Regions from separate parts of the Paenibacillus sp. FSL P2-0322 genome, predicted to be linked through region 3. Evidence: predicted binding sites of a transcription regulator. Region 3 holds the regulator's gene; each other region holds the start of a gene.
What was found. The regulator Rex, encoded in region 3, represses fermentation and respiration genes when NADH is low (regulators of the CRP and FNR family bind a similar motif). The targets are predictions, from matches to a motif close to TTGTGAAATATTTCACAA.

Region 1: MKY24_RS22660 (cytochrome ubiquinol oxidase subunit I) is a predicted target of Rex. The motif match lies at 1,662-1,679, and genes of this name have one in related genera.
Region 2: MKY24_RS24790 (formate/nitrite transporter family protein) is a predicted target of Rex. The motif match lies at 1,861-1,878, and genes of this name have one in related genera.

The regions. Positions count from the first base shown of each region.
Region 1 covers NZ_CP150243.1:5,098,829-5,102,116, reverse strand. Annotated here, with positions in the region: gene MKY24_RS22665 (response regulator transcription factor) at 1-1,343, shown strand, start outside; gene MKY24_RS22660 (cytochrome ubiquinol oxidase subunit I) at 1,750-3,156, shown strand; gene cydB (cytochrome d ubiquinol oxidase subunit II) at 3,143-3,288, shown strand, end outside.
Region 2 covers NZ_CP150243.1:5,608,841-5,612,128, forward strand. Annotated here, with positions in the region: gene MKY24_RS24780 (molybdopterin oxidoreductase family protein) at 1-579, opposite strand, end outside; gene MKY24_RS24785 (hypothetical protein) at 651-938, shown strand; gene MKY24_RS24790 (formate/nitrite transporter family protein) at 953-1,786, opposite strand; gene MKY24_RS24795 (FAD-dependent oxidoreductase) at 2,175-3,288, opposite strand, start outside.
Region 3 covers NZ_CP150243.1:3,490,209-3,493,496, reverse strand. Annotated here, with positions in the region: gene dinG (ATP-dependent DNA helicase DinG) at 1-1,394, shown strand, start outside; gene MKY24_RS15220 (redox-sensing transcriptional repressor Rex) at 1,439-2,092, shown strand; gene MKY24_RS15215 (amidohydrolase) at 2,079-3,288, shown strand, end outside.

The DNA of each region.
Region 1 (3,288 bases), 1.6 Mb from region 3:
AGCCAGTTGATGAGGAAGAAATGACGACAGAGTTGAAACGGGTATGGCAAAACATTGAGGACGAGAAAGAAGACGGCAAATGGGGAAGTCCGCCTTCCCATGAGCGTAATTGGATCGAAGCACTATTGTTTCCGGATCATCGAGAGCATGCTCGTAATGCTGTGGAAAGCAGTGATTCTCTTCACAGAGCATCCAAGCAAGCTGAACATCAAAGCGGTAACGGAAAACATGGACAACAGCCCGTGTTACCAGCGTTGGACTGGAGTAGCTATCAGGTTATTCTGCTGGATTTACGTATACCTGACTGGGATCGGCAAGCCCGGCAGTCGGCAGCAAAGCAGCGGCTAACAGAATTGTGCCATGTGCAGGGCAGAGGTATCGTGTTTGAGGCTGGAATATATATGGGTCTTTTGCTTCCCGCCACGTTAAAAACGGAGAAAGATGCTGTTCAGTTACTGGCTGCTTGGCGACAGGAGCTAAAGCCGTGGGCTACGGAAATTTATGTGGCTGCCGGTGATTCTGTAGCCATTCTTAACGACATTCCCAGATCTTTTGAGCAGGCACTACGATTATTGGAGCGTACGTTTTTGTTCCGGGCAGAAAGAGTCATGCTTTCCGGAGACCTACACGAATTGGAGACAGTCGAGACTGAAAGGAGTGGAGCGTCTGATAGTGCCACAGATGATCCCATACGTTATGCAGAAAAGCTGTACTATGCGCTAGATATGGCTAATAGTGAAGCTGCAACCCGTGTCATTAAGGATATGGAAGGCCAATTTCCACGGATTTATCGCACAGAATCTGCAATCAAGGCGGCGTTCGCCCAAACATTCACACTGGCGTTGAACAAGTATGCAGCTGGACAGGATCACAGCCGAACCGTGCTGGAGGAGCACTCCAGCTTTATAACCGATGTATATGCTTATTCCACATTGGGCGAGCTGGTGGATCACTCGCTGGAGCATGTGTTGCAATGGATTGGCCAGACTGAATCTGGTGGCAAGGGCATCATCATGAAACAAATGATTGACTTTATACATAGTCATTATGATGAAAATTTGCGACTGGAGTTACTGGCAGATATGTTCAATTACAATAGTGGCTATTTGGGCAAACTGTTCAAAAGTCATACGGGCGAGGCCTTTAATGCCTACCTGGATAAGGTGAGGATTGAGCGAGCAAGAGAATTGCTTGCTCAAGGAATTAAGGTGCACCAGGTGGCGGAACGCGTAGGATATGCGAATGCAGATTATTTTCATAGTAAATTTAAAAAGTATGTTGGAATGTCACCTTCCTCCTACCGTAATCGGGTTCAAAAGAACGGAGGAACAGATGGCTGTTGATAGAATCCCTAGGTTTAACGCTATGAAGTCTCTCTTACAGATGTCGGAGGTACGACCTCCGAACGAAGAGAGGCTCTTTTTTTATGGCGGATAAATGGATAGATCAATCGAAAATGTCACATTTATTATGTAGTTTAGGCCGTTTTCATCAAATCGCCATCGTTATGACACAGATTTGACACGATGTTCACATTTTCGATTCTATTTCATTTAAATTTATTCTATATAATGGGGATAATCTGAAGCCGGATCATGACAACCATGGTGAAGGTAGTTGAGTGAGTCATTTTCTAAAAAGTGACCGCTGCATATGTAAGAATGTGAATACTATCACAAATGTAGAAGACTTCAGATTACAGACACTATAAATCAATGTTAAGAGAAGTGCAGGGGGAGGAGCAACATCATGGACGTATTGGATTTGGCACGGTTGCAGTTTGCAACTACAACGATTCTTCACTTTGTTTATGTGCCGATCTCCATTGGATTGTCGTTATTGGTGGCAATTATGGAGACTATGTATGTTATCAAAAAAAATGACTTGTACAAAAAAATGGCTCAATTCTGGGGAACGTTTCTGCTGATTAACTTTGCATTGGGCGTAGTCACCGGGATTTTGCAAGAATTCCAGTTCGGGATGAATTGGTCGGACTTTTCCCGTTTTGTCGGTGATGTATTCGGTACGCCGCTGGCGATTGAAGCGCTGCTTGCATTTTTCCTGGAATCGACCTTTATCGGATTATGGGTATTCGGTTGGGAAAGATTGTCCAAAACGGTCCATTTAATTTGTATGTGGTTGGTATCTATCGGTACGATGCTATCGGCATTGTGGATTCTAGCTGCTAATTCATTCATGCAGCGTCCAGTAGGATATGAGATTCAAAATGGACGTGCAGAAATGAAAGATTTTGCTGCTCTGTTAACGAATGAACAACTGTTATGGGAATTTCCGCATACGTTGTTTGCTGCTTTTGCAACGGGGGCATTTCTTATCGCGGGTATCAGTGCATGGAAGCTGATGCACAAAAAGAATATGGACTTTTTTAAACCTTCTTTTAAATTGAGCATTATTGTTGCCTTAATCAGTGCCATTGCTATTCCTTTGTTTGGTCATGGTCAGGCTCAATATTTAGTGAAAACACAACCGATGAAGATGGCTGCCAGTGAGGGCTTATGGGAGAACAGCGGTGACCCCGCTCCTTGGACAGTTATCGCGGGTATTGATCCTGAAAAGAAGGAAAATACCTTTGAAATTAAAGTTCCTTTTGCTCTGAGTTTTCTATCTTATAGTAAATTTTCCGGCTCTGTGCCTGGTATGAATGAGCTTCAAGCAGAATATGAAAAAACCTATGGTCCGGGTGATTATATCCCGCCAGTACGTACCACGTTCTGGAGTTTCCGTATTATGATTGCGGCGGGATGTGGCATGATTGCACTCGCTTTATACGGTGCTTACCTGACGTTCCGTAAAAAGCTGGAAGGTTCACATCGCTGGTTCTTCCGTCTTATGATATGGGGGATATCCCTTCCATTCATTGGGAATACTGCTGGTTGGATCATGACCGAAATAGGTCGCCAACCGTGGACTGTATTTGGTTTGCTTCAAACAAAAGATTCTGTTTCGCCTACGGTTGTGGCAGGAGAAGTGCTGTTCTCGTTCATCTCATTTACCACATTGTATTTAATTTTAACAGGTGTGCTGGCATTTCTGTTTTACCGTACGGCTCGCAAAGGTCCAGATATCGAGCCACATCAGCAAACGGTAATTCATGATCCATTTGCCCAAGGGGGTGACAATAATGACGCTAAATGATTTATGGTTCTTATTGATCGCAGTGTTGTTTACCGGTTTCTTTTTTCTGGAGGGCTTTGATTTTGGCGTGGGGATGGCCACGGGATTGGTACCGCGCAATGACCAACAAAAACGTTTGATGATCAATACGAT
Region 2 (3,288 bases), 2.1 Mb from region 3:
GAGGTCTGCATCCTCCGTGTCCTCCGGGCTGGTGCCGCCCTTAAAGCCCATAACGGATGCCCAGCCTTCATTCCCTGCCACGCTGCAAATCGTCTGATCCAGTTGGCTTGAACCCAGCGCATTAAAAAATCGGCGATCCATTCCATCCACACTCAATACGCCCATATTGCCATAAAAGCTGTAGGGGAGAATAGATTCCGATCCGTCCGTACGTATCAGCTCCTTGAACCGACCTGTAATGGTATCGACCGCTTCCTCCCAGCTAATTCGTTCAAACTTCCCTTGTCCTTTGGGGCCTATACGTTTCAACGGATAGAGCACCCGATCAGGATCATATACCCGCTCCGTCATATTGCGAACTTTGTTACAAATAGCGCCTTTGGTAATAGGATGATCCGGGTTCCCAGTGACCTTGACTATCTTTCCATTTTCCTTGTGAAGCAGGAGCCCACACGTATCCGGGCAATCTAACGGGCATACAGCTGGAAAAATACCGTCCTGCTGCTCCGTCATCCGCTGTCCCCTTTGTAAGTCTTGTTGAAGCGTGGCCTCAGGAGGCGCGCTATTGCGATGATCCATAGTGTTGATGCTCCTTTCCGTTACCGTTTCCAAAAATTACACTGATCTTATCATATCCACAGCTTTGGCCTATGGCAAGAGAAGGATTTTCCCACACAGCCGCTCTCCAAAATATTAAAAAAATCCGTCTGCTGCATAGAGCAAAACGGATTTTTTTAAGAATCATAATTTTTTTCGACATCCTGTTTCATCATATCTTACCGAGGGTAAAAGAGATCAAGGCATTATGGGACGAGAGCACACTCATCCTCCATGCCAAATCATGGACCACTCCCAAAAAAATCCGCCATGACAGGTTTCGTTCCCCCGGGCCTGTCATGGCGGATTTGCTTTGTTTATTGCTGTTTAAAGTGCCGTAATTAAGCAGGGTCACTCAACGGATTTGATGTGCAACCGAAGAAGTGGTTGGAGATTCATTCACTGGATGTGCGTTGGCTTGAGGCTTTTTCAAATAAGCCAACCAGTAGGCTCCAGCCACAAACAGGCTACCTCCTACCAAATTCCCCAGCCAGACCGGAATGAAGTTCATAACATAATCTGCCCATGAAAAGTGGCCTGCAAAGATAGCCGCCGGAATGAGAAACATATTGGCAACAACGTGCTGAAATCCAATAGCGACAAAGGCCATGGTCGGGAACCAAATCCCCATAATTTTGCCGCCAATTGAGTCTGTGCTATAAGCCAGCCATACAGCCAGTGCTACGAGCCAGTTACATCCTATACCCGATATAAAAGACTGCAAAAAGCTTTCATGTAGCTTATGTCCTGCCATATCCACCACTTTGTCCAGGTAAGGACCCGTTTCTGTCAAACCCAGCACATGGCCAAAGAAAAAAGCAACGAATAACGCACCCGCAAAATTACTGAGCGTAATAATCGCCAAATTACGAAGCATGGCCCCTGTCTTAATCCGTCCTGCCCATCTCGCCAAAGGAACCGCCATCATATTGCCGGTCAGCAATTCTCCGCCGGCGATCAAAACTAATACCAGACCTACAGGGAACACCGCAGCTCCAATAAAGGTGGCAATGCTTCCCCATTCTTTAGGCGCACTTGCAATAACACGTATATCCAGCAAAAACCCGAGTGCAATAAATGCACCTGCCAAAAATCCCAGTACCACCGCCACAGTCCACGGGTTGTTCGCCTTGGCCACTCCTGTTTCCACCGTCTTTTCGGCAATTTGCCCCGGTTTATAGCTCGCCATATGTCCCCGCTCCTTTAATATCTTTTCACTAAAATGTTCTTCTTTCATATTTTATTTAAAATCAGTGATTATGTTTGTGAAAAAAATCACTTTATCAAGCATTAAAAAAACAGCCCTTGGAAAAAGGACTGTCTTTTCTGTATTATTACATCTACTGCGCTACTACGCGCTTTGCATTTAGTTGTATTCTTCCTTTTCAACTGCTCTCAAGAACCAAATAACTCCACCGAGGCCTACCAGCGCTACGACTACAAGAAAAAGGATATAAAACAAATCCATAAGCTACTTACCCCCTAATCCTTATGCTACTCTATATTGTACTATAAGGATTCGTCCATACGTCTCAGATTGTTGACAAACTTATGAACAATGTCACAGACAAACCGAATTATACAGTAACTGGGTTCCGTTCGGATATTGTAGGCAATGCTTGTAAACCTGCTGCGTTCAGGAAATTCCAAGGCTTGTTATAATGTGGCTGGAAGAAGAAATCGACAAAGGCCAACTGGTCAATGGTCATATGATTTTGAATGGCTACGGATAGCGTGTTAATGGATTGCGTCAAATCCACCTTCGACATAATTTGTGCCCCCAAAATTCTCCGTGTCTCCTGCTCATATACCACTTTCAGTAATACCTTTTCGGAGGTTGGCATAAATTCAGGCCGGTAGCTGTCTTCAATGGTTACAGCTTCTACAGTCATGCCTTCGTCCGTTGCCGCCGCTTCCGTCATGCCTGTTCCTGCAATATTGTCTTCGTAAATTTTGATACCCGAAGTTCCTTGGGTTCCCATGTAGGCAATGGTTGGTTGTACCAGATTACGTGCTACCAGCGTACCCATACGAACTGCGTTGGTTGCCAAAGGGATATAAGCCGTTTTGCCTGTCGGATTATAGCGGATTGCACAGCTGTCACCTGCTGCAAACACGTCCGGGCAGCTACTTTGCATATAGTTATCCACAATGATCGCACCGTTAGGCAACATATCTACCTGACCTTTGAGCAGATCCGTTTGAGGTCGGAAACCGATGCAGAGAATAACAAGCTCTGTTTCATATTCTCCTTTAGAGGTCACGACTTTACTTACCTTACCGTTCGTACCCTCAAAACGACTCACCGTCTCGCCAAGTACCAGCTTAATGCCATGCTCCTTCAGGGAACTTTCAATCCGGTCTGTATACTCATGGTCCAAATACTTATTCAATATACGATCAGCACTGTCGATCAGTGTTACATTTTTACCGTTCATTTGGAAAGCTTCTACCAGTTCAACACCAATGTATCCAGCTCCGACAACTGTAATGTTCTGTACATGCTGGGCTTTCTCAATGATATCATTCGAATGATTATAGTTTTTACAGAGCAAAATATGATCAAGTTCAATGCCTTCCAGCTTCGGAATAATAGGCCATGATCCTGTGGTCACAATTAATTTATCAAATGTGTCTGTAAATTCTTCACCTGTTTGGAGATTACGTGCATGCAGCGTCTTGCCTGCCGTA
Region 3 (3,288 bases):
TGCATACACTGACGCGACTGTTCAAAGACAGCAAGAATGGACAACTGCCTTCACTTCGTCAACAGTTGGCAAAATCGGGGCACGAGAAGTCGGCGGATTGGGCTTCAACCATCGACCAGATGTATCCGCTCGTGTTAGAGGTTAAGGAAACTTGGGACCTGCTAAGCGACAAGCTGTTTGGCATGTTGCCAGAGCGAAGCGATGCGACACCGGGTGAAACAGGACAGTTTTCTTCCCGTCTCAAACCTTCGGCCAAGCCTGCAAAGTGGGATCAGGCGGGTGCTTTGGAAAATCAGCTATATGTAACGATGAGCGAAATTTTGCGCAAGGGCGACAAGCTGATGCTGGACGTCAAGGAAGAACATGACGATTATGCGGCAGATAGCCTTATTACAGATATCACGGGTCTGCTCAAGGATTTGGCGGGAATCCGAGAAAATTTGCGCTTTTTTATCCGACTCGATGATGAAACAACCGTATACTGGCTCGAAGCGAGTGGGCAATTCCGTAGTAAATCATTGCAATTTTATGCGGTGCCCGTCGATGTGAGCCGCCAGTTGAAAGAAATGTTTTTTGACAAAAAAAGAAGCATTATTCTGACGTCTGCTACCTTATCGGTAGATAAGTCGTTTCAGTACATGATCGATCAGCTCGGCTTGCAGGAGGCCGCAGATCAAGAGCGGCTGATGACTTCGCAGCTCCCGTCACCCTTTAATTACAGGGATCAGGTGTTGCTGGTCATTCCACGGGATTTCCCAAGCGTGAAGGGCAGTGTAGGAGATGCACACTTTGTAGATATGCTCGTTAGCTCTCTAGGAGCGACTGCTCAGGCGACGCGGGGGAGAATGCTCGTTCTGTTTACTTCCTATCGGATGCTCCGGCAAGTGTATGAGCCGCTCAAAGAGGCCTTAGCATCCAGCGAAATTACTGTGCTGGGACAAGGTGTGGACAGTGGGAGTCGCAGCAAGCTAACCCGCCGTTTTCAGGAAGCCAAAGCTTCTGTATTGCTGGGAACCAGCAGCTTCTGGGAAGGCGTCGATATTCCAGGAAAGGCTCTGACTTGCCTGGCCATTGTTCGCTTGCCGTTTCAACCGCCGAATCACCCGTTGCTGGAGGCAAAAAGCGAGCTGCTTCAGCAGCAGAAGAAGAATCCATTTATGAAGCTGTCTGTACCACAAGCGGTCATTCGCTTCAAACAGGGATTTGGTCGGTTAGTACGTACAGCGAGCGACCACGGGGTCGTTATCGTTTACGATACGCGTGTGATCGAATCCTATTACGGAAAGCACTTTTTGTACTCGTTACCGGGACCAAAAATGGAGCATATGCCATCGGAGCAAATGGTGCCCCGCATCGCCGAATGGCTCCAATCCGCCCCGGAGACAGAGGCATAACGGACGGACACTAAGTATGTTCGTTACAATTAGGGGGAGCAAGTATGAAATCAGATAAAATTTCAGAGGCTGTCGTACGGAGGTTACCCGTATATTTACGTTATCTGAATGCACTTCACAAACGGGAGGTGGCTACGGTCTCTTCTCAAGAGTTGGGACAGAGGCTAGATTTGAACCCGGCCCAAATCCGTAAAGATCTCGCCTATTTTGGAGATTTTGGTCGGAAGGGTATCGGTTATGATGTTTCTTATCTAATTGAGAAAATACGCCATATCCTGAAAATCGACCAGCAAATTAATGTCGTATTGGTCGGTGCGGGTAATCTGGGGCAAGCCCTTTCGAATTATAACGCTTATTTAAAAGACAATATGAAGATTGTCGCAGTATTTGATGCGTTTCCGGATAAGGTAGGGACCAAGATCAATACATTGGTCGTTCAACCGATGGATGAACTGGAAGCGACTGTGAAAGAAAAAAACATTCGAATCGGGATTATTACCGTACCTGATTTTGAAGCACAGCACGTGGCTGACAGGCTTATTGAGAGCGGAATTGGAGCGATCCTGAACTTTGCACCGACTACTCTCAAGGCACCGGCCAACATTCGGATTCATGCCACAGACTTTACAACTGATTTGCTTAGCCTCGCTTATTATTTGGAGGACGGAAAGGAAGAAACACAATATGACAGTGAATAAATGGATGATTAAAAACGGCTCTTTTGCCGTAAATGGATCAGAAGCTGGGGTAGTCCATGGTTTTATGATTGTGGAGGATAGCCGTATTACTTATATTGGCGAAACTTTGCCTGCGGGTGAGGAAGAGACGGAAGCGATCGATGGTAAGGGGCTATTGTTTTTACCTGGTCTGATTAATACTCATGGTCATGCGGCGATGTCTCTGCTGCGTGGGCATGGAGATGACTTGGCACTTCAAGTATGGCTTCAGGAGAAAATGTGGCCTATGGAAGCCAAGTTTACATCTACGGACGTGTACTGGGGTACGTCCTTGTCTGTGCTGGAAATGCTGAAAGGTGGAACAACGACCTTCCTGGACATGTACGATCATATGGATGAGGTGGCTCGTGTAGCTGAAGAGTCAGGTATTCGTGCAAGTCTGATGCGTGGAGCAATTGGACTATGCTCGGAAGAAGAACAGCGAATCAAGCTGGCTGAGGCCGTGACTTTTGCGCGTAACTGGCATGGTAAAGCAGACGGGCGTATTACAACGATGATGTCTCCGCACGCGCCATACACATGTCCACCTGCGTTTATTGAAAAATTCGTACAAGCAGCGCATGATCTGGACTTGCCACTGCATACGCACATGTCTGAGACGATCGCCGAAGTGGAGCAAAACGTACGCGACTACGGTTTGCGTCCAGTTGCACATTTGGATAAGCTTGGCTTTTTCTCCCGTCCTTCGCTTATTGCCCATGGCGTTCATTTGAACGACGAAGAAATAGCTTTACTGGCTGAACGTGGTGTAGCGGTTTCGCACAATCCGGGTAGCAACTTGAAGCTGGCAAGTGGTGTGGCAAGAGTGCCTGAATTGCTGCGTGCAGGGGTTACTGTTTCTCTCGGAACGGATGGTCCTGCCAGCAATAATAACCTGGATATGTTCGAGGAAATGCGTCTGGCGGCACTTATTCACAAGGGTGTATCCGGTGACCCTACGGCAGTTCCTGCAAGTGAAGCGCTGCGTCTGGCAACAGAATACGGTGCAAAGTCGATTGGTTTAAAAGAAGTAGGAGCGTTGGCAGCAGGCAACAAGGCTGACTTTATCGCGTTGGATCTGAATCAGGCACATTTCTTGCCCCGTACAGATCTTATTTCCCATGCGGTATACTCTGCAAGCGCCAAGGACGTGGCTCATGTGTGGGTAGACGGTCGCC